DNA from 3 places in the Shinella sp. NM-101 genome. Region 3 is predicted to be linked to each of the others. Evidence: riboswitches for the same ligand, from Rfam matches in the RefSeq annotation. Region 3 holds a riboswitch; each other region holds the start of a gene.
The links. A riboswitch is a leader RNA that binds a small molecule or an ion and turns the genes downstream of it on or off. The one in region 3 is predicted to bind cobalamin.
Positions count from the first base shown of each region.

Region 1: linked by a shared signal. The riboswitch ahead of L0976_RS20705 (ABC transporter substrate-binding protein) and the one ahead of L0976_RS04685 (aromatic ring-hydroxylating dioxygenase subunit alpha) in region 3 are both predicted to bind cobalamin.
Region 2: linked by a shared signal. The riboswitch ahead of fdhA (formaldehyde dehydrogenase, glutathione-independent) and the one ahead of L0976_RS04685 (aromatic ring-hydroxylating dioxygenase subunit alpha) in region 3 are both predicted to bind cobalamin.

Region 1 is NZ_JACBFT010000012.1:113,110-122,669, reverse strand. Features, by position in the region: gene L0976_RS20730 (class I SAM-dependent methyltransferase) at 1-132, shown strand, start outside; gene L0976_RS20725 (methyltransferase domain-containing protein) at 189-1,076, opposite strand; gene L0976_RS20720 (pseudoazurin) at 1,073-1,504, opposite strand; gene L0976_RS20715 (ABC transporter ATP-binding protein) at 1,516-2,292, opposite strand; gene L0976_RS20710 (iron ABC transporter permease) at 2,289-3,329, opposite strand; gene L0976_RS20705 (ABC transporter substrate-binding protein) at 3,326-4,336, opposite strand; cobalamin riboswitch at 4,430-4,626, opposite strand; gene L0976_RS20700 (cytochrome b) at 4,760-5,329, opposite strand; gene L0976_RS20695 (LysR substrate-binding domain-containing protein) at 5,466-6,338, opposite strand; gene L0976_RS20690 (Ig-like domain-containing protein) at 6,560-9,560, shown strand, end outside.
Region 2 is NZ_JACBFT010000003.1:112,687-122,246, reverse strand. Features, by position in the region: gene L0976_RS07625 (ABC transporter substrate-binding protein) at 70-1,701, opposite strand; gene L0976_RS07620 (GntR family transcriptional regulator) at 1,928-2,677, shown strand; gene L0976_RS07615 (asparaginase) at 2,915-3,895, shown strand; gene fdhA (formaldehyde dehydrogenase, glutathione-independent) at 3,994-5,184, opposite strand; cobalamin riboswitch at 5,366-5,568, opposite strand; gene L0976_RS07605 ((2Fe-2S)-binding protein) at 5,788-6,303, shown strand; gene L0976_RS07600 (xanthine dehydrogenase family protein subunit M) at 6,300-7,316, shown strand; gene L0976_RS07595 (xanthine dehydrogenase family protein molybdopterin-binding subunit) at 7,326-9,560, shown strand, end outside.
Region 3 is NZ_JACBFT010000002.1:171,593-181,152, reverse strand. Features, by position in the region: gene gltX (glutamate--tRNA ligase) at 1-574, shown strand, start outside; gene lysS (lysine--tRNA ligase) at 745-2,241, shown strand; gene L0976_RS04690 (hybrid-cluster NAD(P)-dependent oxidoreductase) at 2,436-3,539, opposite strand; gene L0976_RS04685 (aromatic ring-hydroxylating dioxygenase subunit alpha) at 3,541-4,785, opposite strand; cobalamin riboswitch at 4,893-5,139, opposite strand; gene L0976_RS04680 (DUF6656 family protein) at 5,438-6,043, shown strand; gene L0976_RS04675 (diguanylate cyclase domain-containing protein) at 6,051-7,115, opposite strand; gene L0976_RS04670 (L-threonylcarbamoyladenylate synthase) at 7,267-8,241, shown strand; gene L0976_RS04665 (FAD-binding oxidoreductase) at 8,254-9,560, shown strand, end outside.

The DNA.
Region 1 (9,560 bases), on a different contig from region 3:
GGGGTCGCTGCCGAGATCGCGGCGCTGCAAGGCGGAACGAGCGAGGCGGCCAGCCTTCACCGCGGTTTCTCGTGTATAGCAATCGTGCGCAGACCGGATGGACTGGCAGTGAAGCAGCCAGACGCCGGATAACAGTCACCGGCAGGGCCGAGGCGTATGGGCGCGTTCGCCCTGCCAGCGGAAGCAGTCTAGGAACGGGCGTTTTCCCGGCGGGGCCGGCTCCAAGGGTCCGTTGCTGCGCGGATGCCGTCAGACACCCTCTCGCGGATATGTCCCTCCTGCGGCTTGCAGGCGGAAACGGCGAAGCGGTGCTGGCTCCATGCGATGGCGCCTGCCCGGCTGGCAAGGTGCAGGCCCCTGCCGCGACGTATGCCCTGCAAGCCATCGCGACGTTGCTCCATGAGGCCGGCTCCCGCGAACAAGGCCACCACATCCTCCACCCGCATTCCCCGGTGAAACGGCAGGCGCGCCATGATGCGGCCGTGCTCCTCCCATTGCGCCACGGTCAGCAGGCTATGACCGTCGCGAATCTTGCCGAATATCCCGTCGAGCAGCAGCATGAGGCGCTCGATCCTGCTCTGACGGACAAAATCGCCGTCGATGACCAGCAGCCGCCCGCCCGGCCTCAGGATGCGGCACCATTCGCCGACGGCCTGTCGGGGGTCCGGCAGGGTCCACAGCAGGTTACGCGCGATGATCGCGTCGTACTGCGCTTCGGGCTCGAGCGTATGCTCGGCGTCGCCGGCGACGAACGTGACGGGGACGCCGGCCTCCTGCGCTTTCCGGCGGGCGCGCTCGAGCATCGGCCCGGCAAAGTCGAGGCCCGTCACGTCGAAGCCGGCGGCCTGCATCAGCAGCGACATCGTGCCCGTGCCGCAACCGAGATCCAGCGCGCGGCGGCCCTCGCCGTGGCCGAGATGGTCACGGATCAGGTCTCGCCATGCCTGCGCCTCGCGCATGTCCATTTGCCCGTGCCCGGGACTGAGATCGTAGGTTTCGGCGCGGATGCTCCAGTAGTCGCGGATGTCGTCCTTGACCGAACGATTGGAGAGACCCCCGGGTCCGGCCGCGCTCACCTTGCGGCGTCGCGCCGGGCGAGGATCTCGATCATGCGCTTGCGGGCGGCGGGCGGCAGGTCCGCCGGCAGGTCGGCTTCGGTGGCCGGCGTATCGCCGACCTGGATCAGCATGGCCATGCCCATGGTGAAATGCGGCGAGCACTTGATGCCCCAGATGCCTTCCTCGCTCAGCGTCACCTCGATCTCCTGATTGATCTTGCCGACAAACTTCTTGCCGCCGTCGGGGATCATGCCGGCGATGGTGGCGGCGTTGTGGCCGGGGTCCGTGGCGAGGAATTTCACCGTGTCGCCAGGCTTGATCACGAGGTATTCGGGCTCGAAGGGCATCGGGCCCGTCGCGTTGCGGTTGAGCATCTTCACCTCGAAGGTCTCGGCCACGGCCGGGGATGCGAGGAGGCCGAGAAGAAGGGTCAGTCGGAGCAGCATGGAGTGTCCTTTCAGGCAAGGCGTTGGAAGGCGAAGACCGGCCGGCCGCCGGACGGATGGGGAATGAGTTCGGCCTCGACGGCGAAGATCTCGCGGATCAGCGGTGCGGTGAGCACCTCGTGCGGCGGCCCGAGGGCCGCGCATCGCCCGTGTTTCATCACCAGCAATCGATCGCAGCGCTGTGCGTGGTTGAGGTCGTGGAGGGCGATGACGGTCGTCACCGCGAGCGTTCCGATGAGGTCGAGAATGGCGATCTGGTGGTGGATGTCGAGATGGTTCGTCGGCTCGTCGAGAAGCAGGAGCTGCGGTTTCTGCGCATGGGCGCGGGCGATATGGACCCGCTGGCGCTCGCCGCCCGAGAGCGTCGCCCAGTCGCGGCGAGCCATGTGCTGCATATCGACGGCCTCGAGCGCCGCGTTCACGGCATCGTCGTCCTCGCGGCCCCACGGCCGCAGCGCATCGAGCCACGGCGTGCGGCCGAGCTCGACCGCATCGCGCACGCAAATCCGCTCACCCGTCTCGGCCTGCTGGGCGACGAAGGCGATGGAGCGCGCGACCTCGCGCCGGCTGAGGCGCGCCATGGGCCGGCCGGCGAGGCGGATCTCGCCCCGGCTCGGGCTGACGAGCCCGGCCAGCATGTTCAGGAGCGTCGATTTTCCCGAGCCGTTTGGTCCTATCAGGCCGAGCGTCTCGCCGGCGCGCACGCCGAGATCGATGCCGGAAACGATCGGGCGGCCACCGGCCATCCGGGCGACGCCGGCCGCTTCGAGTACGGGCCTGTCGGTCATCGCTGCCTTCCCCTGACCATGATGAAGGCGAAGGCCGGCGCACCGACCAGCGCGGTGACGACGCCGATCGGCAGGACCTGCCCAGGAAGGGCGATGCGCGAGACGACATCGGAGACGACGAGGAAGACCGCCCCGGCGAGTGCCGTCGCCGGCACCAGCCGGCTGTGGCGCGCGCCGACGAGAATGCGCATGGCATGCGGCACGACGAGCCCGACGAAGCCGATGGCGCCGGCGACCGAGACCATGATCGCCGTCACCAGCGTCGCCGTTCCGATCAGCACGACCTGCGTGCGGCGCACGTCGATGCCGAGCGCGGCCGCGCTCTCGGCGCCGAAGGCGAAGGCGTCGAGTGCCCGGACATGCCACAACGTGATGCCGAGCCCGGCGAGGGTCATCGGCAGCACCAGCCAGGTGTCTGGCCAGCGCACGCCGGAAAGGTTGCCCAGCAGCCAGAACATTATGCCCCGCGCCTGCTCGGCGCTTGCCGACTGCGCGATGATAAGGGCCGTCAGGGCGTTGAACATCTGCGATCCCGCAATCCCGGCAAGGATGATCACCGCCGCGCCGCGCATGCCGGTTCCGCCGCCCGCGGCGCGGGCCAGCAGCGCGACCAGCACGAAGGCCGTGATGGCGCCGGCAAAGGCTCCGGCCGACATGCTGAGCAGCCCCGCGCCGAAACCGGCGACGGTGACGGCGACGGCCCCGGTGGAGGCTCCAGCCGAAATGCCGAGGAGATAGGGCTCGGCCAGCGGATTTCGCAAGAGCGCCTGGAGGATGAGGCCGGACAGGGCGAGGCTGGCGCCGCCGCAGGCCGCCACCACCGCGCGCGACATGCGATAGTGCCAGATCACGCTGAGTTCGATGGGATCGATCGCACGGTCCAGGAAGCCCGCTTTCGTCGCCAGGACGTCGAAGACGGTGGCGAGCGGGATGCGCGTCTCGCCGACCGCCGTTCCAAACAGCAGCGCTGCGGCCAGCACGGCCGGAGCCAGCCAGAAGAGCCACCCGAGGCCATGGACCGCAGCGCCTTGTCTCATTTCGACAGACCGAACCCGGAAAGCGCGTTCGACAGCTTCTCCAGCGCGAAGATCGCGCGAACCGACGGGTCCATCGCATTCGCCTCGATCGTGAGGATGCGATCCTGCCTGACCGCCTCCATCTCCTTCGCGACGGGATCGGTGGTCAGGAACTCGCGCTTGACGGCGATGTCGTCGGCGGGGAAGCGACGGCGGTTCATTTCGGCCGCGACGATGAAGGTCGGCCTCGCCGTGGCGATGGTCTCCCAGCCCACCGTCGGCCACTCCTCCTCGGAGGTGACGACGTTCTTCACGCCCAGCTTGGAGAGCATCCAGCCCGGCACGCCGTTGAGGCCGGCCACATAGGGGTCGATCTCGATGTCGGCGGAGGAATACCAGAACACGCCGGAAACGTCCTCGGGCAGGTTCAGGTCCTTGGCTTTGCGGACCGCGGACTCCTCGCGCGACCTGAGGTCGGCGACCAGCTTTTCGCCGCGTTCGGAGACGTCGAAGATCTCGGCCAGTTCCGTGATGCCCTGGTAGAGCAGGGCCGTGTCGAACAGCCTGGTGCGGGCGCCGTCCATGCTCTGCGTGTTGTCCTTTCCGACGCATTCGGTCGGCATGATCCAGCTTGCGATCCCCGCGTCATCGAACATCTCGCGCGTGCCGACCGCCCCCTGCGGACCGATCATCCACTCGTAGGCGGTGACGACGAGCTCCGGCTTCTTTGCCACGACGCTTTCGAAGCTCGGCGCATTGTCGGCGAGGCGCTCGACCGTCTTGTCGACCTCGGCGAATTCGGGCAGGACGGGATTGATCCACAGCGCGGTGCCCTTCACCTTGTCGGCGAGGCCGAGCATGTAGAGGATCTCGGTCGTGCTCTGGCCGACGCTGACGACGCTGTCCGGCGCCTTCTCGATGGTGACCTCGTGGCCGCAGCTCGTCAGCTTCAGCGGATAGCTGGTGGCCGCGAACGCCATCGGCGCCAGGGCGAAAGTGGCGATGAACGCCGTCGTGAACCTCAACATCGTATCCCTTCCGTTGCAATGTTGGCGGGACGAAGGAAGGCCGAGGATCGAAATGCAGGACGCCGATCACAAGCCCGCCCGAGCCGACCCGCTCGGTTGGTCATCTGCGTCGGCAGGTCTCCTGACTGACGGGTCGTCGCTTTCCTCGACCTTCCCGGGCGCGGGGCCCAGTGGATTTTCCGAGTTCAGCTCGCCGCCTACAGTTGCGGGGGCAGTTCCGTTTGGCTGGCCGTCTTTGGCCACGGATTCCCTCTTAGTCCCTTCCGGAAACCGACCGTCATCCCGTAGCGAATAGCATCGGCGCTTGCAAGGCCGCCGGATCGGGCCGGCCGAAACGGGATGAAAGAGAGGATGTCAGAACACCGACGCGCCGCCGGTCGCCGAAGGTTCACGGGACCGGGCCGCGATCATGGTTCGCCCGCATCAAAGCATGCGGGGGAGCACGTCGGTCGGACCGCCCCTGTCCTGCAGCCGGTGCTTCACGGTGCCGGCTATGTGCAGGAGGACGCAGGCCAGCAGGATATAGGCGCTATAGGCGTGCAGCGCCTGGAACACCGCGAAGGCCGTATCGTTCTTCGGCAGGACCTCCGGCACATGCGAGAGGAAGAAGAAAGGCACGCCGTCGCCGTCCGTGAGGCTGCTGGACATCGCGTAGCCCAGCAGCGGAGTGAGTATGGTCAAGGCGATGATCAGCCGGTGGGTGATGTGGGACAGGCGCTTCTCCCAGGGCTTGAGGGCGTCCGGCGCGTGCGGCAGAACCGCACGGTAGCGCCAGCGAAGGGCAAGCTGCGCCAGCGCCAGCAGCCAGGCCAGCACGCCGAACTGCTTGTGGTTGGGATAAAGGATCGCGGCCGTCGGGTCGTCCTCGGCGCGTCCGGTCATGTACCAGCCGCAGGCGATCAACCCGAGGATCAGGATGGCCCGCAGCCAGTGCAGGATGCGGATCGATACAGGATATCTGGCGCTGCTGTCTCTTTGAAACGGTCTCATCATGCCATTCCTCGTCTGGCCGGCTCGCTGCCGGCACCGCACCCCGCCGGATGCTCGCATTCGAGTATCCCGGTTTCGTGTGCGTTTCATGGAGATTGCGTGGATGGCGCCCATTGTCGCGGCAGGATCGCGATCGGCCTCAGCGGGCGGAGTGCAGCGCGGCCGCCGCGTGGATGAAGCCGCGGATCAGCGGAAGGTGCTGGCGCTCGGCGAGGCAGATGACGTATTCGTCGATAATCTCGTGGGCGTCTTCGATCGGCACAAAGGCGAGGCGGTTGTCATTGCCGAGTTCGAGATCGGCGATGACGCCGCATCCCACCCTGTTGGCGATGGCTTCGCGAACGCCTTCCCTTGAGGAAATCTCGACGATCTGCTCGATGGAAATGGCGTGACCCGCGAGATTCTTCTCGAAAACCTCGCGGGTGCGCGAGCCGCGTTCGCGCATGACGAAGGACAGGCCTTCCAGCGCGCGCATGGTGACGCTCTGCTCCCCGGCGAGCGGGTGATCCAGCGGCACGCACAGACCGAGCCGCATGCTGAGGAAGTGCTTGCCGAAAAGCCGCGGGTCATTGGGCACACGCGCGGTAATGGCGACGTCCGCGCGATAGTCCATGACCTGCTCGATGACGCGTGCGGAATTATCGATCGACAGCGAGAATGTGAGTTTCGGACGCTCGCTCTTCATGTGCGAGAGGATCGGCAGGGCGAGGATCGGGCCGTCGGCGGCAACGCGCAGGTGACCGCCGCTCGCACCGGCCTCGCCACGCAGGAAGGCATTGGCCTCGCGTTCTGCCGCGAACAGCCGGGTGGTGATCTCCAGCAGGCGCTCGCCGTTCGAGCTGAGGGAGACGCCGCGCGCCCGGCGTTCGAGAAGGTTGAAGCCGCAGGCGGCCTCCAGGTCGCGCACATGGGCCGACAGGGTGGACTGGCTTATCGCCATGTCCCGGGCGGCCTGGGAGAAGCCACCGCACACCGCGACGACATGGAAGGCTTTCAATTGCGCAATCGACATCGCATCCGCTTCTATTGACAGAACGAGGGCCGTTCGGGCCGCGGATGGGAATATTCGGGCGGATGCTGACAGGCAGATGACGAATCCGATGGCAGCCATCGGAAATCGCTATGGCCGGTAAACGATTTGTTAAGGAACTGTCATTCGGCCTGCAAGGCCATTCTCTAACGGTAAGGCGCGGCATCGAGCCGACCCCGTTTCACCTCAGAGAGAAGGCCGACATGACGTCCTCCACCAATCTCACAACGCCGATCCAGTCTTCCGACGACTGGCTCCTCTCCATCCCTCGCCTCGGCAAGCAGCAGGGCCTGCTGGTCACGCCGGGCGGCACGGGCACGGTATCCTCCTACAGCCTCGTCTACGACGTGTACTTCCCGTCGTCCGGCACGTCGAGCGGCTGGATCCCGTTCCTGCAGACGGACACCTCCAACAGCAGCGACGCCGACATCTTCGGCAATGTCGCCGGCGGCAGCTTCGGCCTCGGCATCAACAGCGACTATCGCGGTGCCGCCAACCTCGATGCGTGGAACCGCGTGGGCCTCACGATCGAGAAGGGCAGCGACGGCTCCGTCACCATGAGCAAATACGTCAACGGCGAATTCATCGCCGCGCAGAAGATGACCGGCTCGCTGGCCGCGCGCTTCACCATCGACAAGTCCAACGGCTTCCTGATCTTCTCCGACAATGACGGCGAAACCTCCTCCGGCTATCTCGGCAGCTTCCTGTTCATCGAGAAGGTGCTGTCCGGCGATGAGCTTTCCGTGCTGGGCAAGGCCCGTCCCGGCGGCATCGTCCCGGACGATTTCAAGTCCGACGCGCTGCAGCACAACGGCACGGAATTCCGCTTCGGCCAGGGTTCCGTGACAGCCGAATTCGGCAAGGGCACGCTTTCGGGCAAGGGCACCACGCCGACCACCACGACGCCGGACGCCGCCGGCGTGCCGCAGGTCGGCCAGGAGCCGACCACCGATCCGGACGCGGTCGTGAAGACCGTCGCCATCAAGGACATGATGGTCACCCCGGATGCGGAAAACGCCACGATCGACCTTTCCCAGCATTTCTCGGGCGAAGGCCTGACCTACACCGTCCAGAACAAGAACGGCGACGTCGTGACGGCCACCCTGACCGACGGCAACAAGCTGGTGCTCGACTTCGCCGAACTCGGCCACTCGGATGTCCGCGTGACCGCGACGGACGCGGCCGGCAATTCCGTGACGGACGACTTCCGCGTGCGCGTCGCCGGGCCGAACGCCTATACGATCGCCGTCTTCCCGGACACGCAGGACTACACGTCGAACGACGGCATCAAGCACTTCTTCGCCGACATGACGCAATGGCTGGTCGACAACCGCGACAGCCATAACATCGTCTTCATGACCCATGTGGGCGACATCACGCAGACCAACCAGTCCAGCCAGTGGGACATCGCCGAGGCGGCCCTGCGCAAGCTGGACGGCAAGATCCCCTACGCCCTCCTGCCGGGCAACCATGACCAGGGAAGCAGCGGCAACGCCGCCAATCACTCGTCGAACTATCTCGACAGCCGCTTCTCGCCGGACAAGCAGAAGGCGACCAACCCCGACACGTTCGGCGGCTCCTATGACCAGGAGCTGATGAGCGCGCGCAACACCTACAGCACGTTCACCGCGCCCGACGGCACGAAATGGCTGTCGATCTCGCTGGAATTCGGCCCGCGCGACGACGTGATCCGCTGGGCGGGCGACGTGATCGAGGCCCACCCGGACTACCGCGTGATGCTCGCCACCCACTCGCTGACGAGCTATGCCGGCCGCCAGGACAACCTCGCCCTGCCGCTCTACGACGAGGGCGCCGGCTACGACTACGGCATGCGCACCGACCAGGCCGGCGCCAATGACGGCGAATATGTCTCGCGCGAGCTGCTCGCCCGCTATCCCAACATCGTCATGACCTTCTCCGGCCACATCTTCGGCGACGGCGCGGAAACCGACATCACCTACAACCAGTATGGCGAGCCGGTCTTCCAGTTCCTGGTGAACTACCAGAACGGCGTGTCGCGCGAGATCACCGGCAACGGCGACGAGAGCAAGGGCAGCAACGGCGGCAACGGCGCGATCCGCCTCGTCACCATCGACCCCGACAACAACCGCATCACGACGGAGACCTACTTCACCGGCTTCGACGACTATCTGGACGGCTTCCGCAGCAAGCCGGAACTCGACCGTGACGGTCTGACCGGCTACTACCGCGGCCATCAGGAAGTCTTCGAGAACGTCAATGTCGGCGGCGGCGTTGCCCGTGCCATGGCCGATGCCGGCGACGACATCGTGGCGGACGCTCCCTCGGGCGCGGCGCTTGCCGATGTCGCCCTCTCCGGCGCAAGGTCGATGCTGCCCGGCAACGTCACGTCGTGGGTCTGGACGGACGAGAACGGCGACGTCGTCGCCGAAGGCAAGGAAGCAACCGCCAAGCTCGACCTCGGCAAGCACAAGCTGACGCTCACGGCCACGGACGTCAACGGCGTCAAGTCGACCGACACGGTCGACGTGATCGTGCGCGGCGACCGCACGCTGCTCGTCGAGACCTTCAACGACGGCAATGCCGATGGCTGGTCGACGGATGTCGGCGGCACGAACGGGGCGACGGGCAACTTCCTGCTGAAGGGCACCGTCTTCTCGCGTCAGTCCACGACGGACGGCCTTGCCGCGCCGGAAGCGGCCCTCTTCGACCAGAGCGATGCGGCCGGCAACAAGCTGGTCTACACCGGTTCCGGCTCGACCGGCTGGTCGGACTACGTCTTCGAGACGACGCTGACCCAGCTCGACAACGACACGATCGGCGTGCTCTTCTACTATCAGGACGCCAAGAACCACTATCGCTTCACGCTCGACGGCGAGACGAACCGCCGCCAGCTCGTGAAGGTCGTCGACGGCGTCGAGACGGTGCTTGCCTCCGTCAACGAAGGCTCGCCCTACAACATGGAAATCCCGCTGCTCGTGGCCGTCACCGGCAACACGATCAACGTCTTCCTTGGTGACAAGAACGTCTTCGCCGGTCCTGTCGTCGATGCCTCGCCGCTTTCCGGCGGCACGGTCGGCGTCTATTCCAGCGGCCAGCGCAGCTCCGTCTTCGACGACATCGCCGTGACGAAGGTGGCCGCCACCGCCAAGGCCGGCATCGACCAGCGGCTCTACGACACCGACGGCAACGGCAAGGCGCTCGCCACGCTCGACGCCTCCGGCT
Region 2 (9,560 bases), on a different contig from region 3:
CGACCTCTCCTGTTCTCGGGAAAAGGGAGGCGGACGGGATTGCTCCCGCCCGCCGGTTGCCGGACCGGCCTATTCCTTGTGGAAGTCGAACCAGGCGTTGCCGTTCGGCGTGTACCAGGAATAGCCCTTCACGTTGGAGCGCGTGGCGAGCTGGTAGCCGGGGTTGAACAGGAACACCCAGGGAGCGCCCTCCATGGTGATCTGCTGCACGCGCTTCATGTCGGCGAGGCGCTTTTCCTCGTCGACGCCCGTCAGGGCCGAGTTGATGAGGCTATCGACCTCCTCGCTCTTGAAGCGCGAGTAGTTGATGAGCGAGTTGCTGTTCAGCCAGAGGTTCGCGACATAGGCGGCATCCGGAACGATCGCCATGTCCCGGAAGAAGTACATCGGGATCTCGCCCTTGGTGTACCGCTCGACGAGCGTGGAGGCCGGCAGCTTCGACAGCTTCACGTTCACGCCCGCCTTCGCGAAGGCCGTCTGCAGGATGACGGCGATCTCCTCTTCGAGCTGATCGCCCGTGCGGTAGCCGAGCTCCGTCTCGAACCCGTCGGCATGGCCGGCCTCGGCGAGCAGCGCCTTGGCCTTCTCGACATCGTGCGAATAGGTGAAGTATTCGTCGGTGAAGGCCGGGTAGATTTCGGAGATGGGGCTCTTCGTCGGACGCGCCGTGCCGTAATAGACGGCCTTCGATATCTCGTCGCGCGGCACGAGATAGTTGAGGGCCTGGCGAACGCGCGGATCGTCGAAGGGCTTCATCTCGTTCTGCATCTCGACGCGGTGGATGTAGTTGCCGAAGACCTTGTCGACGGTCACGCCCGGAATCTTCTCGACCTGGGAAAGCTCGCGCGGCGACAGGTACTCGGCCACGTCGATGGCGCCGCCCTGCAGGGCCGCGACGCGGTTCGCCGCGGTCGGCATCTCCTTGAAGATGATCCGCTTCAGCTTCGGCGCGCCGCGATAGTAGTTCTCGTTGGCCTGGTAGACGACCTCCTGGCCGGGCGCATATTTGGTGACGACATAGGGACCGAACGAGGCCGAGGCGGTGGCGAGGTAGCGCTGGCCCCACTTGTCATCGTCCGTGATCTTCTCCTTCATCACCTTGGAATCGAGGATCCCGAGGTCGCTGTTGGTCCACAGCTTGGCGATCAGCGGGGACGGGTTGGGTATCTTGACCTTCACCGTCATGTCGTCGACCTTCTCGAAGGCCGCGCCGAAGTCCTCGATCTTGAGGATCTGCGTCATGTACCAGTGGAAGTTCGACTTGAGGTTCCAGCCGCGCTCGAACGACCACATGACGTCGTCGGCGGTGAGCGTATTGCCCGCGCCGCTGACGACGCCGGGACGCAGGTGGAACGTGATCGACTTGAAGTCGTCCGCGACCTCGTATTTTTCGGCCAGCGCGCCGGTGATCTTCGCGAAGTCCTCGTAGAGAACGCCGTCGTCGCCGGTCTTCATCTCGTAGGTCAGCAGACGCTCGTAGACGTTGCGGCGCATTTCATGAACGGCCTCCGTCGGCGGATATTCCTGGTCGAGCGACTCGGGCGTGCGCGGGCCGCCGACGAGGAGGGTTTCCTTCGCGGCCTGCGCGAAGGCCGGCACCGGATTGGCGAGGGTGCCGGCTACGGCAAACGCAACGGTTGCGCCGAGCAGTGCCCGGCGGCTTACGGGTCCCAGCGTGATGAATTTCAGCATGTCTTTCATATTGTTCCCCTTTTTCGGTTCATTTTCCACAGGAGGGCGATCGCCGGCACCGGTCCGGACGGTCATAGATGCTTTTCCCGTTCTGTTTTTATTATTGGATACAATAGAGTGTTCAATAATGTCGCTTGTCAATTGCTTTTTCCCGGGCCGCATGAGAAAAGTGCAGCACGATTGAAACCGTGGCGTTTATTTGGGGGAGGCTGCGGCCTCGCGGAGGAAGTGATCGATGGAAGGAACAGGCCGGAAGGCTGCGGCGGATCCCGGTAAAGACGCAGGCAGCCTGAAGAGGATCCACGGCTACACGGAAATGGAGGTCACCCGGAAACTGATCCTGGCGATCTTCGAGCAGCGCCTGCCCCCGGGGCTGCGGATCACCGAGGCGCAGCTCTCGGAAGCCTTCGACGTCAGCCGCACCGTGGTGCGCCAGTCGATCGCCAAGCTCTCGGAGATCGGCGTCTTCAAGAAGACCCCGAACCAGGGATGCACCATCGCCTCTCCCAACCGCGACGAGGCCCGCAAGATGCTTCACGTCCGGGAGATGGTCGAGCCCGCGATGGTGCGCGGCATTGCCGAGACCCGGACGCCGGAGCACCTGGCGGCGCTGCACGAGCATATCGCCATGGAAGGCGAAGCCCGCCTGCGGCAGGACCGCTCCACCCTCGTCCGGCTGAGCGGGGAGTTCCATCTCAAGCTCGCGGAAATGACGGGCAATCCGTATCTCATCCGCCTCATGACGGAGCTCCAGGTGCTGACCTGCCTTGCCATCCTCGTGCATGCCGAGGCGGAAACCGGCTGCCCGCGCGACGAGCATAGCGCCATCGTCGCGGCGATCGAGCGGGGCGACGGCGAGGCGGCCAGCCACGAGATGGCGCACCACCTCAAGCACATCACCGCCGACCTCAAGCTCGACCGCGCCGAGCCGGAGCCGAACCTGGAGAACGCCATGCTCTGGCTGCGGGGCGCGGCCGGTGCGTGACGCGCTTCGGCCCGCCTCGTCGCGGTTCCTCGCCACGAAGGCACAGGCGCGCCAGCCATCGCAGACCGTTTTCGTCTTCGCCGGTGGGCCGGTCGCTGAGGCAATCCGGTTCGAGTAAGCCTTGCCTTACGTTTTGACCGCGGCGAGGAATGCCGGCCTTTGATCTCGGCGGGTCGCTGCCGAATGCCTTGATGCTCAACCGCCGGATCCGAGCGGCAGCCCGGGAAGAGGTGCAACATGCCCAGAATCGCTCTCATAACCACCGGCGGGACGATCGCCTCGCGGGCGGATTCCGCCACGGGGCATGTCACCGCGCAGCTTCGCGGCGAGGCGCTCCGCACGGGACTGCACGATCCCCTGGACGGCTTCGATCTGGTGGTGGACGACTTAATGACAACCGGCAGCTATGCCCTGACGCTTGGCGATGCGTTCAGGCTCGCCCGAAGAATCTCGTCCCACCTCGCCGATCCCGCGGTGGATGGCGTCGTGGTCACCCACGGGACGGACACGATGGAGGAGAGCGCCTATATGGCCGACCTGCTCGTTGACGGCGACAAGCCCGTCGTGTTCACCGGCGCCCAGCGCGCCGCCGACGCGCCGGACAGCGACGGCCCGCGCAACATCGCGGACGCCGTGCGGGTGGCCGGCGCTCCGGGCACGCGCGGCCTCGGCACGCTCCTGTGCTTCGAGCAGGAATTCCACGCCGCGCGCGACGTGACGAAGTCTCACACATCGCGCGTCGACACGTTCGTGTCCGGCGAGCACGGCAAGCTCGGCGAGGTCGACGGGGACACCGTGATCGTGCACCGACGCCCCAACCTCGCCGGCACGATCTCAACGGACCGCGTCGAGGAAGACGTCGAGATCGTCAAGCTGGGGATCGGGACCACGGACCGCTCCATCCGCCTTGCCGCCGCAGCCGGCGTGAAGGGGATCGTCATCGAGGGTTTCGGCCGGGGGAATGCGACCCCGCCGGTGACCGCAGCGGCGATAGAGCTCGTCGGCCAGGGCATTCCGGTCGTCATGACCAGCCGTTGCCAGCGGGGGCGCGTGAAGCCGATCTACGGCAATGGCGGCGGACGGACGCTCGCCGAAGGCGGCGTCATCTTCGCGGGTGACCTCAGCGCCCAGAAGGCCCGCATCCTCCTGTCCGTGCTGCTAGGCAGCGGCATGCCGATGGCGGAGATCCGGCGGCAGGTCGAACGGTTCGGGATGTAAGAAGCTCCGCAGCCTGCTGGCGATGAAACGCCGCCTTCGACTGCGGAGCGGTAAGGAAGGCACCGGCCAGCCTTGCCGGCCGGTGCCCGATCATGCCGTCAGGCTGCCTTCAGCAGGTCGCCATGCGGGTCGAGCACGAACTTCGTCGCCGCTCCCTGGTCGAAGCTCTCGTAGCCCTGGACCGCGTCGTCGAGCGCGATGATCTTCGCGTTGACGATGTCGGCGATCGGCAGGCGGTCGTGCAGGATCGCCTGCATGAGCTGGCGATTGTACTTCAGCACGGGCGTCTGGCCGGTGTGGAAGGACTGCGCCTTCGCCCAGCCGAGGCCGAAGCGCAGCGCCAAGCTGCCGTGCTTGGCCGCGTCGTCCACGGCACCCGGATCCTCGGTGACATAGAGGCCGGGGATGCCGATGGAGCCCGCGGCGCGGGTGATCTCCATCATCTGGTTGAGGACGATGGCCGGCTGCTCGCCGCCGGCATGGCCGCGCGCCTCGAAACCGACGGCATCGATGGCGCTGTCGACCTCGTTGGTGCCGATAACATCGGCGATCATGTCGCCGAGCCGGTCGCTCCTGGAAAGGTCGATCGGCTCGAAGCCGACCCTGGCGGCATGCGCCAGGCGGTCCTTGTTGAAATCGCCGATCATGACGACCGCCGCGCCGAGGATGCGGGCGGAAGCGGCAGCCGCGAGGCCGACCGGACCGGCACCGGCCACATAGACCGTCGAGCCGACGCCGACGCCCGCCCTGACCGCGCCGTGGAAGCCGGTCGGCAGGATGTCCGACAGCATGGTGAGGTCGCGGATCTTCGCCATCGCCTTGTCGCGGTCGGGGAACTTCAGCAGGTTGAAGTCGGCATAGGGGATCGTCACGTAGCGCGCCTGCCCGCCGATCCAGCCGCCCATGTCGACATAGCCGTAGGCGCCGCCGGCGCGCGACGGGTTCACGGTGAGGCAGACGCCGGTATCCTGCGACTTGCAGCAGCGGCAGCGCCCGCAGGCCACGTTGAATGGCACCGAGACGATGTCGCCGACCTCCAGCATCTCGACGTCGATGCCCTTTTCGATGACCTCGCCCGTGATCTCGTGCCCGAGCACGAGACCCGGCATCGCCGTCGTGCGCCCGCGCACCATGTGCTGGTCGGAGCCGCAGATGTTGGTCGAGATCACCTTGAGGATGACCCCGTGCTCGATGCGCCGGCCATCCGGCGCCTCCAGCTTCGGGTCGTCGATGTCGCGCACCTCGACCTTGCCGGGCCGCATGTAGACGACGCCTCTGTTCCTGCTCATAGTCTGTCTCCTCCTGGGTTGAAGCCGTCCTGCCCGCTCCTCGGCAGGCAGGATCGCGATCGCAACGTTTGCGAGCCGCCGGACGGCGGTGCGCATCGTTTCCCGACGACGGGTGGAGAGAGGAAGGAACGGAGCGATTGCAAGACAACGCCGTTCGCCTCTCGATCGCCCACCGCAATCGGCCGAGTCTTTGCTTCAAGGCTGGTTTCCGGGCTTCGGAACCGTCCCTCGAGGACACTCTCGACGCCTTCCCGGCCGGGCGGCCAGTGGCATTCGTCGAGATTTCGTTCCGCTACCGTTGCGGGGGCAGCGCCGGCATCGCACCGGCTTCCCAATTATCCATGCCGAGGCTTTCGGCATGGCACCCTGAATGGCCCAGCATTCCACTTATCGTCCGCAATGACCCGCGAGATAACGACATCGCCGGCACCCTGAACGACAGCTTCCATCCGCTGCATCGACGCATTCGCGCAGCCTGGCGAAGCCGGACTGCGATATTCCCGGGCTTGCGGGCGACATGGCCGGCGTCCATCACCGCCCCGGCAGGAACAAAGCCCAGCGCCTCTCGTTAGCGATCCATCCTCGCAATGAAAGACAGAACCGATGGACACCGTTCCTGCAAGCCGTCTACCCACCTGTCCCCTCTCCGTTACGATCAACGGCACGCCCTATACGCTGGATGTCCATCCCTGGACGACACTCCTCGACCTCCTGCGCAGCGACCTCGAACTGACCGGTACCAAGAAGGGATGCGACCATGGCCAGTGCGGCGCCTGCACCGTCGTCATCGACGGGCAGCGCATGAATGCCTGCCTCAAGCTTGCCGTCACCCTTTCCGGGGCTGCGATCACCACCGTGGAAGGTCTTGGCACGCCGGAAAGGATGCATCCGGTGCAGAAGGCATTCGTCGAGCATGATGCCTTCCAGTGCGGCTACTGCACGCCGGGCCAGATCTGTTCCACCATCGGGCTCCTGAATGAAGGCCATGCCCACACGCGCGACGACATCCGCGAATTGATGAGCGGCAATCTCTGTCGGTGCGGCGCCTATACCAACATCGCCGACGCCATCGAGGATGTGCTTTCGAGCCGGGCTTCCTGGCGGGAGGCGGCGGAATGAAACCCTTTGCCTATACCCGCGCCGAAACCGTCGCGGATGCCGTGGCCGCGCTTGCCGCCAGCCCGCAGGCGCAGTTCCTGGCCGGCGGCACCAACCTTGTCGACCTCATGAAATACGACGTGGCGCACCCGGACGCGATCGTCGATATCAATTCCCTTCCCCTGAAGGAGATCGAGGCGCTTGCCGATGGCGGCCTGCGCATCGGCGCGCTGGCGAGCAATTCCGCCGTCGCCTACGATGCCCGGATCGAGGCGCGCTTTCCCCTGCTTGCAAGCGCCATCCTCGCCGGCGCCTCGCCGCAGTTGCGCAACGCCGCGACGACCGGCGGCAACCTGCTGCAGCGGACCCGCTGCCCCTATTTCTACGACCCGTCCACCCCCTGCAACAAGCGCGAGCCGGGCAGCGACTGCGCGGCCATCGGCGGCCTTACCCGCATGCACGCCATCCTCGGGGCCAGCGACAAATGCATTGCCGTGCATCCCTCCGACATGTGCGTGGCGCTCGCGGCGCTGGACGCCACGGTGGAAGTGGTAGGGCCCGACAGCGCACGGGACATCGCCTTTACCGATTTCCATCGGTTGCCGGGGGATGAGCCGCACCGCGACAATATTCTTGAGCGCGGCGAACTCGTCACGGGCATCCGTCTGGAGGCCAACCATTTTGCCGGTCACTACTCCTATCTGAAGCTGCGCGATCGCCTGTCCTATGCCTTCGCGCTGGTATCGGTCGCCGCTGCGATGGAAATCGCCGACCGACGCATCATCGACCTGCGCGTCGCGCTCGGCGGCGTGGCGCACAAGCCCTGGCGCGATCCGCTCGCCGAGGCGGAATTTGCAGGCGCGCCGGCGGCGGACGAGACATTCCGGCAGGTGGCCGACCGCCTGCTCCTCGATGCCCGGGGCCAGGGCGGCAACGACTTCAAGATTCCCCTCGCCCGACGGGCGATCGTCCGCGCCTTGCGGCAGGCGGCCAGCGGCATGCCGCAGAGCCAGACGACCAAGGCAATCCAATAGGAGGCAAGAATGCTCGACCGTTCCAGAATCGTCGGCCTGCCGATCTCCCGCATCGATGGACCGCTCAAGGTGACCGGGCAGGCCAGATATGCGGCGGAGCATTTCGAGCCCGGAATGCTCTTCGGCCACGCGGCGCTCGCCACCGTTGCCACCGGCCGCATCATCGCGCTCGACGTGCGCGCGGCGGAGCGCGTGCCGGGCGTGGTCAAGATCTATACCCACGAGAACCGGCCGAAAACCGCCTATCGGGACAGCAAGTGGAAGGATGCCGTGGCGCTGCCCGGCCATCCGTTCCGCCCGCTGGAGAACGACCGCGTGCTGTTCGACGGCCAGCCTGTCGCCTTCGTGGTCGCAGAGACGCCGGAGGCCGCGCGTGACGCCGCCGCCCTGATCCACGCGCACTACGCGGCCGAAAGGCCGCACACGGACATCCTCGCCGAACGGCACGACAGCTACGAGCCGCCGGTCGCCCGCATGAAGCAGCTCCTGCCTCCGCCCCCGCGCGGCGACGCCGAGGCCGCCTTTGCCGCGGCACCGCACAAGGTCTCCGCCGATTATCTGCTCTCGGGCGAGCATCACAACCCGATGGAGCTGTTCGCGGCCACCGTGCGCTTCGAGGATGACGGCGTGCTGACGATCCACGACAAGACGCAGGGCTCGCAGAACAGCCGCGACTATGTCTGCGGCGTATTCGGCCTCGACCCCGACAAGGTGATCGTGAAGAACGACTTCGTCGGCGGCGCCTTCGGCCAGGCGCTGCGGCCGAAGCATCACCTCTTCCTGGCCGTGATGGCGAGCCTCGACCTCAGCCGGTCGATGAAGGTGGAGATGACCCGGCGGGAAATGTTCTACCTCTCCTGGCGCCCTTCCTGCGTGCAGACCGTCTCGCTGGCGGCGGATGCGGATGGCCGTCTAAAGGCCGTCCTGCACCATGCCGTGCATGCCACCTCCCGCCATGAAGACTATCAGGAGAACGTCGCGAACTGGTCCGGCCTCGCCTACAAATGCGATAATGTGAAAATCTCCTACGAACTCGTCAAGCTCGACCTCGCAACGCCCGGCGACATGCGCGCACCGGGCGCGGCGAGCGGCATCGCCGCGCTCGAAACGGCCATGGACGAGCTTGCCCATGAGGTCGGCATCGATCCGCTGGAACTGAGGGTGCGCAATTTCGTCCACCGCGACCAGAACCAGGACAAGGCCATCACCTCCAAGGCGTTGCATGCCTGCTACCGCGAGGGCGCGGCGCGTTTCGGCTGGTCGGAGCGCTCGCCGGAGCCGCGCTCCATGCGCGAGGGCAACGACCTCGTCGGCTGGGGCATGGCGGGCGGCATCTGGGAAGCCATGATGTCGAAAGGCGAAGCGAAGGTCCGCCTGTCGACCGACGGCAAGGTCAGGGTCAGCGCGGCGGCCTCCGACATCGGAACCGGGACCTACACGATCCTCGGCCAGATCGCGGCGGAAACGTTCGATTGCCCGATCGATGCGGTGACCGTCGACATCGGGAGCTCCGATCTTCCGAAGACCGGTGTCGAAGGCGGATCCTGGACGGCGGCGACCACCGGCTCGGCCGTGCAGGCGGCGGCGAAAGCCGTCGTGAAGACGCTTCTTCGCCATGCCGGGTCGATGGAGAATTCGCCGCTCGCCGAGGCGAGCGAAGAGCAGGTCGAAATCGCCGACGGACGCCTCGTCCTCGAAAGCAACCACCAGGCCGGCATCGCCCTTGCCGACATCATGGCGGCGGCCGGCCCCGACACGATCGAGGAACACGCCAAGGTCGGCCCCGATATGCTGTCCATGATGCGCTATGCCGCCTACAGCCATTCGGCGGTCTTCGTCGAGGTAAAGGTGGACGAGGAGCTGGGCGTCGTGCGCGTGACGCGCGTGGTCAGCGCCATCGCCGCCGGCCGCATCCTCAATCCCAAGACGGCCCGCAGCCAGATTCTCGGGGGCGTGGTGATGGGCATCGGCATGGCTCTCCACGAGGAGGGCATGATCGATCACCGCACCGGCCGCATCATGAACCATAACCTGGCCGAATATCATGTGCCCGCCCATGCGGATATCCACGACATCGACGTGATCTTCGTCGAGGAGGACGACGACAAGGCAAGCCCGATCGGCGTGAAGGGCCTTGGCGAGATCGGCATCGTCGGCGTTGCCGCCGCCGTGTCGAACGCGATCTTCCACGCGACCGGCAAGCGCATCCGCGATCTGCCGATCACGATCGACAAGATCCTGGAA
Region 3 (9,560 bases):
CATGGATCAGCTCGCCGAAAAGTTCGACCCGGAGAACCTCTCCAAGGCCGGCGCGATCTTCGACATCCAGAAGCTCGACTGGCTGAACGGCCGCTGGCTGCGCGAACAGCTTTCGGAAGAAGATTTCACGCAGCGCGTTCTGGAATGGGCGATGGAGAACAACCGCATCCGCGAGGGTCTCAAGCTCTCGCAGTCGCGCATCTCCAAGCTCGGCGAACTGCCGGACCTCGCCGGCTTCCTGCTGAAGTCGGACCTTGGCCTGACGCCGGAATCCTTCGCCAAGGTGAAGTCGACGCCGGAAGAAATCCTCGAAGTGCTGAACCAGGTGCAGCCCGATCTCGAAAAGATGCCGGAATGGACCGTCGAGAGCATCGAGGCGGAACTGCGCGCAAGCGCCGACCGGCTCGGCAAGAAGCTCAAGGTCGTGGTGGCCCCGCTCTTCGTCGCCGTTTCCGGCTCGTCGCGCTCGCTCCCGCTCTTCGATAGCATGGCCATCCTTGGCCGCTCCGTCGTGCGCCAGCGCCTGAAGGTCGCCGCGCAGGTGGTGGCCTCGATGGTGGGCAGCGGAAAGTAAGGGGGTCCCCTCATCCGCCTGCCGGCACCTTCTCCCCGCGGGGAGAAGGGAATGCGGCGCCCGCAACACACTCCGGTCCCCTCCCCTCGGGGAGAAGGCCAGGGTGAGGGGGCAGCAGGCACCAGTTTGCAATTAATTGCGCGGCGAAAGCCGCAACAGGGTTCGAAAAGATGACCGACACGAAGACAGACACCGCCCTTTCCTCCGACCCGACGGAAGTCCGCCGCCAGAAGCTCGGCCAGCTCCGCGAGACGCTCGGCGAGGTCTATCCGGCGCATTTCCACCGTACGATGACCAATGCGGAGCTTGCGGAAAAATACGAGGGCCTGGAACCCGACACGGAGAGCGGCGACATCGTGACCGTCGCCGGCCGCGTCTATTCCTCGCGCAATTCGGGCATGTTCATGGATATCCATGACGCCTCGGGCAAGATCCAGATCTTCTCCCATAAGGACACGACGCCGGAAGAGGCGCGCGCCCTGCTGCCGATGATCGATATCGGCGACATCATCGGCGTGACCGGGATCGTCCGCCGCACCAAGCGCGGGGAACTCACGATCAACGCGCAGCAGATTGTCATGCTGACGAAGACCCTGCTGCCGATGCCGGAAAAGTGGCACGGCGTTGCCGATGTCGAGATCCGCTACCGCAAGCGCCATCTCGACATCATGACCAACGAGGAATCCAAGCTTCGCTTCCAGCAGCGCTCGAAGATCGTCTCCGGCATCCGCCGCTTCATGGAGAACGACGGCTTCATGGAAGTCGAGACGCCCATGCTGCATTCGGTCTATGGCGGCGCGACGGCCGAGCCCTTCAAGACGCACCACAACACGCTGAAGCTCGACATGTACCTGCGCATCGCGCCGGAATTGTTCCTCAAGCGCACGCTGGTCTCCGGGCTCACCGACAAGGTGTTCGAGATCAACCGCAACTTCCGCAACGAGGGCGTGTCGACGCGGCACAATCCCGAATTCACGATGATGGAATGCTACTGGGCCTATGCCGACTACGAGGACATCATGGACCTCGTGGAACGCCTCTTCGCCGAGCTTGCGGTGAAGATCCACGGCTCGACCGAATTTGCCTATGGCGACAAGGAACTTTCCTTCAAGGGCCCGTTCAGGCGCGTGCCGATGCCCGATGCCGTCAAGGAAGCAACCGGCCTCGACTTCCTCGCCATGAAGAGCGACGAGGAAGCCCGCGCCGCCGCCAAGGCCGCCGGCTTCGAGATCGAGAAGGACTGGACCTGGGGCGAATGCCTTGCCTTCATCTTCGAGGAGAAGGTCGAGCCGACGCTGATCCAGCCGAGCCACGTCACGCATTTCCCGAAGGACATCTCGCCCTTCGCCAAGGAAGTGCCGGGCGAGCCGCGCCTCGTCGAGCGTTTCGAGACCTATTGCAACACCTGGGAACTCGGCAACGCTTTCTCCGAGCTCAACGACCCGGAAGAGCAGCGCGCCCGCATGGTCGAGCAGCTCGAACAGGCCCATGCCCGCGGCGAGAAGGCCAAGCAGCTCGATGACGAATTCCTCGACGCCATCGACCAGGGCATGCCGCCCGCAGGCGGCCTCGGCATCGGCGTCGACCGCCTGATCATGCTCTTGACGAACGCCCCGTCGATCCGCGACGTCATCCTCTTCCCGGCACGCCGGGCGAAGGCGGACTGACACGCTTCGTTGCGGTGGCAGGAAGCACCGCTTCCCCTCCGTCGTGGTCCGGCTCGACCCGACCATCCATCCCCACAGCCTCACCGTGGCTTGGATGCTCGGGGTCAAACCCGAGGGTGACGCGCGTGCGGAGGTAGCCGTCGAGCAAACATCGAAGCCCCCATCATCCAAGATGACGGGGGCTTTTCCTTGCCTTACGCCTCGATGGAGACATCCCCGATGGGCCGCGAGCAGCAGGCGAGGATGTAGCCTTCCGCGATCTCGTCGTCGAGGATGCCGCCATTGTGGCGCATCTCCACCTCGCCAGAGACCTTCATCACCCGGCAGGTGCCGCAAAGCCCGCCCTCGCAGGCCGCGCCGATGCGCACGCCGGCCGCGCGGGCCGTCTGCAGGATCGTCTGGCCGGGCGGGCACTTGCCCTCCTTGCCGGCCATGGTGAAGCTGACGGTCGCGACGGCATCGGCATCGACCTCCTGCTCGCCGGCGCCGGCACGTATGGCGATTTCCTCCGGCGCGGGGGCGCTCGACGGCTGGAAGCTCTCCTCGTGATAGCGGTCCATGTTGAAGCCGCAGACCTTCAGCATGTCGCGCACACCGCGCATGAACGGTTCCGGACCGCAGCAGAAGACGGTGCGGTCCCGGAAATCCGGGGCGAGCAGCGAAAGGCGCGCCGCGTCGATGCGGCCGCGAAGGCCATGCCAGCCGTCGCGCGGATTGTGGCCCTCGACGACGAAGCCGAGCGCAAGGTTCGGCATCTGGGCGGCAAGACATTCGAGCTCGCCCTTGAACAGCAGGTCCTCCGGCTTGCGCGCGCAGGTGACGAAGGCGACGTCGGACTGCGGCGCGCAATCGGCCATCCAGCGCGTCATCGACATCATCGGCGTGACGCCCGAGCCGGCGGAGATGAAGAGATACTTCTCCGCGGGATAACGCACGAAGGAGAAGTCGCCGAGCGGCCCGAAGGCCTTCAGCTTCATGCCGGGGCGCAGGTTGTCGAACATCCAGCGCGTGCCGATGGAGTTCTTCTGCGCCTTCACCGTCACCGCGACCGAGAACGGGCGCGATGGCGAGGAGGACAGCGTGTAGGTGCGCATGACCGGATCGTCCTCCGACACCGGCAGCTCCAGCGTGACGAACTGGCCCGGCAGATACCGGAACCAGTTCTTCTGGTCGGAGCTGAAGGTGAAGGTCATCACATCAGCCGTTTCCACGGTGACGGCGATGCACTCCAGCAGGTTGTGGCGGTCGTGCCAGGGATTGAGTTCGTCGAAATGGTGGAAATGGCTGACGACCGTCATGTCACGCGACCTTGGTAAGCGGCTTCTTGGCGCCGTCGAGCCGCTCGATCATGAAGTTCGAGTACCATTCGACGAACTGCATGACGCCGCCCTCGTCCTCGGCCGAATAGGGGCCGGGCTGGTAGGCGGGCGAGCGGATGCCGAAGGCATTTTCCTCGACGATCCGGCGGTCCTGGTCGTTGGTCTCGGTCCAGACATGGGTGAGTTCGTCGAGACGGTAGTCGACGCCCTCGACCGCATCCTTGTTGACGAGCCACTTCGTCGTGACCTGCGTCAGTTCCGGGCCGAGCGGCAGCACGCGGAAGGTGATGGCGTGGTCGGCGAGGACGTGGTTCCACGTCGTCGGATAGTGGAAGAGCAGCAGCGTGCCGACATGGCTTTCCAGCATGTCGTTGGAGAGCGGGCGCTGCACCGCGCGCGCGCCGGACATGGTGTAGCTCTCCGCATCCTGGATGAGCGGCATGCGGGCAGCGCGGAACTGGCCGGTCGGCGAGATGCGGAATTCGCTCGGCAGGCCCGCGGCCTCGCACTTCGCCCAATGCGCGGCGATGACCGGATCGTCCTTCGCCCCTTGCACGCCGGTCGCGCTCGGCGCTTCCGGATAGGTGCGGCAGAGCTCCGGGTGGTTTGCGGCGCAGTGGTAGCACTCGCGGTTGTTCTCCCAGACGAGCTTCCAGTTGCCCTTCTCGATGATCGTGCTCTCGAAGGCGACCTTCGTCTCTCCGAGGCGGTGGCGGGCGAGATAAGGCTCAGCCGTCGAACGGAAGGCGGAAAAGTCGGGCGCCTCGTCGGCGAGGCAGATGAAGATGTAGCCGCCGACGGTCTCGCAGTGGATCTGCTTCAAGCTGTGCTGCGTCTTGTCGAAATCCGCCGCCATGTGGCGGGCAAAGAGCAGAGAGCCGTCGAGCTCGTAGGTCCACTGGTGGTAGGGACAGACGAGCTTGGCCGAGGTGCCCTTGTGCTGCGTGCACACGCGCGAACCGCGATGGCGGCAGGAATTGTGCAGCGCGCGGACGGTGCCCGAACGGTCGCGGGTGATGACGACGGGATAATCGCCGACCTGCACGGTGAAGAAGTTGCCGGCCTTCGGGATCTCGCAGTCATGGCCGATGAACAGCCAGTCGCGATACCAGATCGTCTCGAGGTCGAGCTTGTAGTGGTCGGGGTCGATATAGAAGGCCTGCTCGAGGCTGTAGCCCTCGCGCCGGTTCTTGAGCTTGCGGAGCACGTCGCTGCTGATGTCCATGGCGGATCCTCAACTAATCCAGATTTGGGCCGAGGCGCACGGGAGGAGACGGCATCCGGGCGGAAGACCGCACGGGCTGCACGCTTCCCGGCCGCCCGCCGCAGCCAGTCACGATCGTTTCTCCAGGCTGGTTTCCGGGCTGAGGAGCGTCCTGCCGGGCCGTTCCCTTTTCGAAGCCGGACGGCTTCGAGGGTCGTGCCTTGCCTGACCGGTGCAACGCCTTCCCAGACCTCCCGTCCAGTGGCCGCTGCTGCACCTTGCTCCAACACCGTTGCGGGGGCAGCGCCGGACTTCAACCGGCTTCCCAATTCTCCACCCCCCTGCGGGGGCAGCACCTTGAGTGTCTCCATCTAACCGCAAGCGCGGCGGCGCGGCATGTCGGAAAACGACATGCCATTCTGATTTGACGACAGTCAAGACGGAGCATGGAGCACAGATAGAATCCGGTTTTCTCCACTTAACTCAACTACATATGCCGATTTTCACGGCAGGCCGCCCATTCTTTCGGCACGCCCGCATCCGCGATCAGTCTCTTGTCATATTGCGACCATGATTGTGACGCGCAAAAGAAGGCAGCCGCACGGAAAGGAATGCTTAACGACGTTTTCATAAGCTTTCCGGCAATCCGGGCGCGAGGACGGGGTGTCGAAGCGTGCAGCAGACGAAATTCCGATACTACGACGCCGTGGCGTTCAAGCGCGCGAACCCGCCGCGCTCCGCCGTTCATACGGAATTCCTGCGCACCGGCCGCATCGAGCGCAATTTTAGCTGGAGCCCGAACGAGAAGCGCTATCTCAGCTACCAGGAGGTGGCCGAGCGGACGGGCCGCAAGCTGGAGCGGGCGGGCAACGTCACCCACGAGCGCATCAACGGCTTCCACCGTTCGATCCAGTTCCCGAAGCTGATCTTCCACCGCACGCTCGCCGGGACGCCGCATCTCGGCTACTGCCACATCACGGTTGCCAATTCGCGCTTTGCGGAGTTCGACAATGTGCAATGGGCCTTCTACATGGCCAATTTCCTCGCCGAGATCGGCGACGGGGAACAGTTCTTCGCCGGCATTTCGCAAAAGCCGGGACGCATGTATTTCGCCGTCGCCATCGCGCCGGCGGAAGATGAAGGGCGCCTGACGATCGACCGGACGGTGCGCGGCAACGGCGTCATCTTCCGCACGGACGACCCGAAGCTCGCCATGAAGAACGTGCTGATGCTCGGTGCGCGCAACGAAACCCTGCGCAGGGCCATCGAGGCGCTCTGACGCGGGCTCACGAAGCCTTGTAGAGCATCCACTCCTTGCCGGCCGGCACCTCGTCGCCGCGGCCGTAGACGACGATCTGGTCGCCCCCCGCCGCCTTCGCCTCCGCCAGCGCCCGTTCGCAGGCGGACGAAAGGTCGAGCGCGCTGTCGGCCCGGTCCGTCATGCACACGCCGGTGGAAAGCGTGAGATTGCCGAGATTGCGGCCGGTGCGCGGATCACGCAGCGGCACCGCCTGGAAGGCCGCGCGCAGGAGATCGACAAGGCGCGTTACCTCGCCCTCGTCCGCGGTGTTGAACAGGAAACCGAAACGCAGGCCGTCGAAGCGCACGGCAAGGTCCTGCGCCGGGAAGGCCTGGCGGATGAGGCCGCCATAGAAGGTGACGAGATGGTCCGACAGCGCCTCGATCTGGCCGGGCGAGAACCGCCGCTCGGCATCGACCTCCGCAATCGCCACGCCGCACAGCAGCGGCATCTGCGGATTGGCGTAGACGCGGGCGAGCGCCTTGTTGAAGGCGCGGCGGTTGCCGAGCCTGGTCGGCGGGTCGATGAACTTCGTCGCCTCGAACTCCACCATCTCCTTCTGGATGCTTTCCATGGCGGCGGTCTGCGCCGCGACCTTCTCCGCCATTTCCGCCGCATGGTTGACGCGCTGCTCGGTCGCCCGCTGCAGCGCCTCGAGCGAGCTGCCGAGCGCGCCTTCGCCAAGGCGTCCGGCATCGCGGATGACCTGCGAGGCCTCGCCGATCAGGCGGCCGTAGTCGTTGAGCGAGGAGCGCTCCTGGCTGAGCAGGTGCATGAAGTTGCTCATCTCGCTGCTGAGCGCGCCCGCCGAACGCTGCAGCACGCTCGCCTCGTGCTGGTGGGGCAGGTATTTGCGGCCGAGTTCGTCGAGGGCGGCCTGCGACTTGTATTTGCCGAGCGCGATGAAGTCGCGCACGAGATCCGGATTGCTGCCGGCATAGGCCTCGTAGACCAGTTCGTAATTGCGCGGCAGGCCGTCAATGCCCATCTGCTTCATCGCCATCGCGATCCGCAAGGCGATGTCGGTTTTCGAGGATTTTCTGTGAGTCATGATGGGGACCTGCGTGCGGGACTGTTGGCCCCCGTATAACAGGCGGCTCTTTCGGCCCCTCTAACCCGGTCGCTCGAATTTTAGGCAACCGCGCGGTCTTGGCAGCCACGGCCAAAGCCCTGTAAAGGAAGCAGAAAGACGGAAGGACGACATGGCGGATATCGTGGATACCCGGACGGATGGCGAGGCCGCGCTGGCACGCGCCGTGGAGACGCTCGCGCGCGGCGTGCCCGTCGCCATTCCCACCGAGACGGTCTACGGCCTTGCCGCCGACGCCACCGATCCGCTGGCCATAACCCGCATCTATGAAATGAAGGGCCGGCCGCGCTTCAATCCGCTGATCTGCCACATGGCCGATCTTGCCATGGCGGAAAGGCACGCGGTCTTCGACCCGCTGTCGCGCCGGATCGCCGAGGCCTTCTGGCCCGGCCCGCTGACGCTGATCGTGCCGATCCGACCGGAAAGTCCCATCCATCCGCTGGCACGCGCCGGCCTCGACACGGTCGGCATCCGCGTGCCGACCGGCATCGCAGGCCGCCTGATCGCCGCCTTCGGCCGGCCGCTCGCAGCCCCCAGCGCCAACACCTCCGGCCGCATCAGCCCCACCACCGCCCGCCATGTCGCCGAGGATTTCGGTGACCGGCTGGAACTGGTGCTCGACGGCGGCCCCACGACCGTCGGCCTCGAATCCACGATCCTCAAGGTCGAGGGGGAGACGATCCGGCTCTTGCGGCCCGGCGGGCTCGACGCCGCAGACGTCGAGCGCGTCATCGGCCGCCCGGTCACGCGCGGCGACAAGGCGGGCGCAACGATCGAGGCGCCCGGCATGCTGGCCTCGCACTATGCGCCCGACGCCCCGGTGCGCCTCGATGCCGGCGACGTGAAACCCGGTGAGGCGCTGATCCGTTTCGGCGGCACGCCGCTTCCCGGAGAAGGCGAGGCCGCGCTGGTGCTCGACCTCAGCCCCAGCGGCAACCTTGCCGAAGCGGCCGCCAATCTCTTCGGCTACATGAAGACGGCGGATGCGGCGGGCGCGCGCTCCATCGCCGTTTCGCCGATCCCCACGACCGGCCTCGGCGAGGCGATCAACGACCGCCTGCAGCGCGCGGCGGCGCCCCGCAGCTAGGAGAAACGCGCGATGGTCAAGGCGACGCTCACCCCCGATCTCATCGCCCGCTTCGCGGACATCACCGGCCCCGGATATGCCCTCGCCGACGACAGGGACATCGCCCCCTATCTCGTCGAGAGCCGCGGGCTCTACCACGGCACCTCTCCGCTGGTGCTGCGGCCCGGCTCGGTGAAGGAGGTCTCGGCGATCCTGGCGCTCGCCACGGAAACGCGCACCGCGATCGTGCCGCAGGGCGGCAATACGGGCCATGTCGGCGGCAGCGTGCCGCGCGAGGGGGCGGCGGATGTCGTGCTTTCCCTCTCCCGCCTCAACCGCATCCGAGACGTCGACCCGGTCGGCAACGTGATCGTCGCGGACGGCGGCTGCGTCCTTGCGGACATCCATAAGGCGGCCGAAGCCGTCGACCGGCTCTTCCCGCTGTCGCTCGGCTCGGAAGGCTCCTGCCAGATCGGCGGCAACCTTTCCACCAATGCCGGCGGCACCGCGGTGCTCGCATACGGCAACATGCGCCATCTGTGCCTTGGCCTGGAGGTGGTGCTGCCGACCGGCGAAATCTGGAACGGCCTGCGCCGGCTGAAGAAGGACAATACCGGCTACGACCTGCGCGACCTCTTCATCGGCGCGGAAGGCACGCTCGGCGTCATCACCGGGGCGGTGCTGAAGCTCTTTCCCCGTCCGCTCGGCCACGAGGTCGCCTTTGCCGGCCTGAAATCGGTGAAGGACGCGCTCGCCCTCTTCGAACGCGCCTCCAGCCGCTGCGGCACGGCGCTCACCGGCTTCGAGCTGATGCCGCGCCTCGGCGTCGATTTCACCACGCGAAACATTCCGGGCGTGCGCGATCCGCTGGCCACCCGGCACGACTGGTACGTGCTGGTCGACATCTCGACCTCCGACGCCGCCGAAACGGCGACACGGATGATGGAGGCGCTGCTGGCCGAAGGCATCGAGGCCGGGCTGGTGGAAAATGCCGTCATCGCCGCAAGCGGGGAACAGCGCAAGGCCCTGTGGCACATGCGCGAGAGCATGTCGCCGGCGCAGAAGCCCGAGGGCGGATCGATCAAGCACGACGTCTCCGTGCCCGTCTCCTCCATTCCGGATTTCATGGCGGAAGCGGATGCGGCGGTGATGGCGGCGATCCCCGGCGCGCGCATCTGCTCCTTCGGCCACATGGGCGACGGCAACATCCACTACAACATCTCGCAGCCCGTCGGCGCCGACAAGGAGGCGTTCCTTGCCCGCTGGCGCGAGATCAACCATCTCGTCCACGCCATCGTGCTGAAATACGGCGGCTCGATTTCCGCCGAGCACGGCATCGG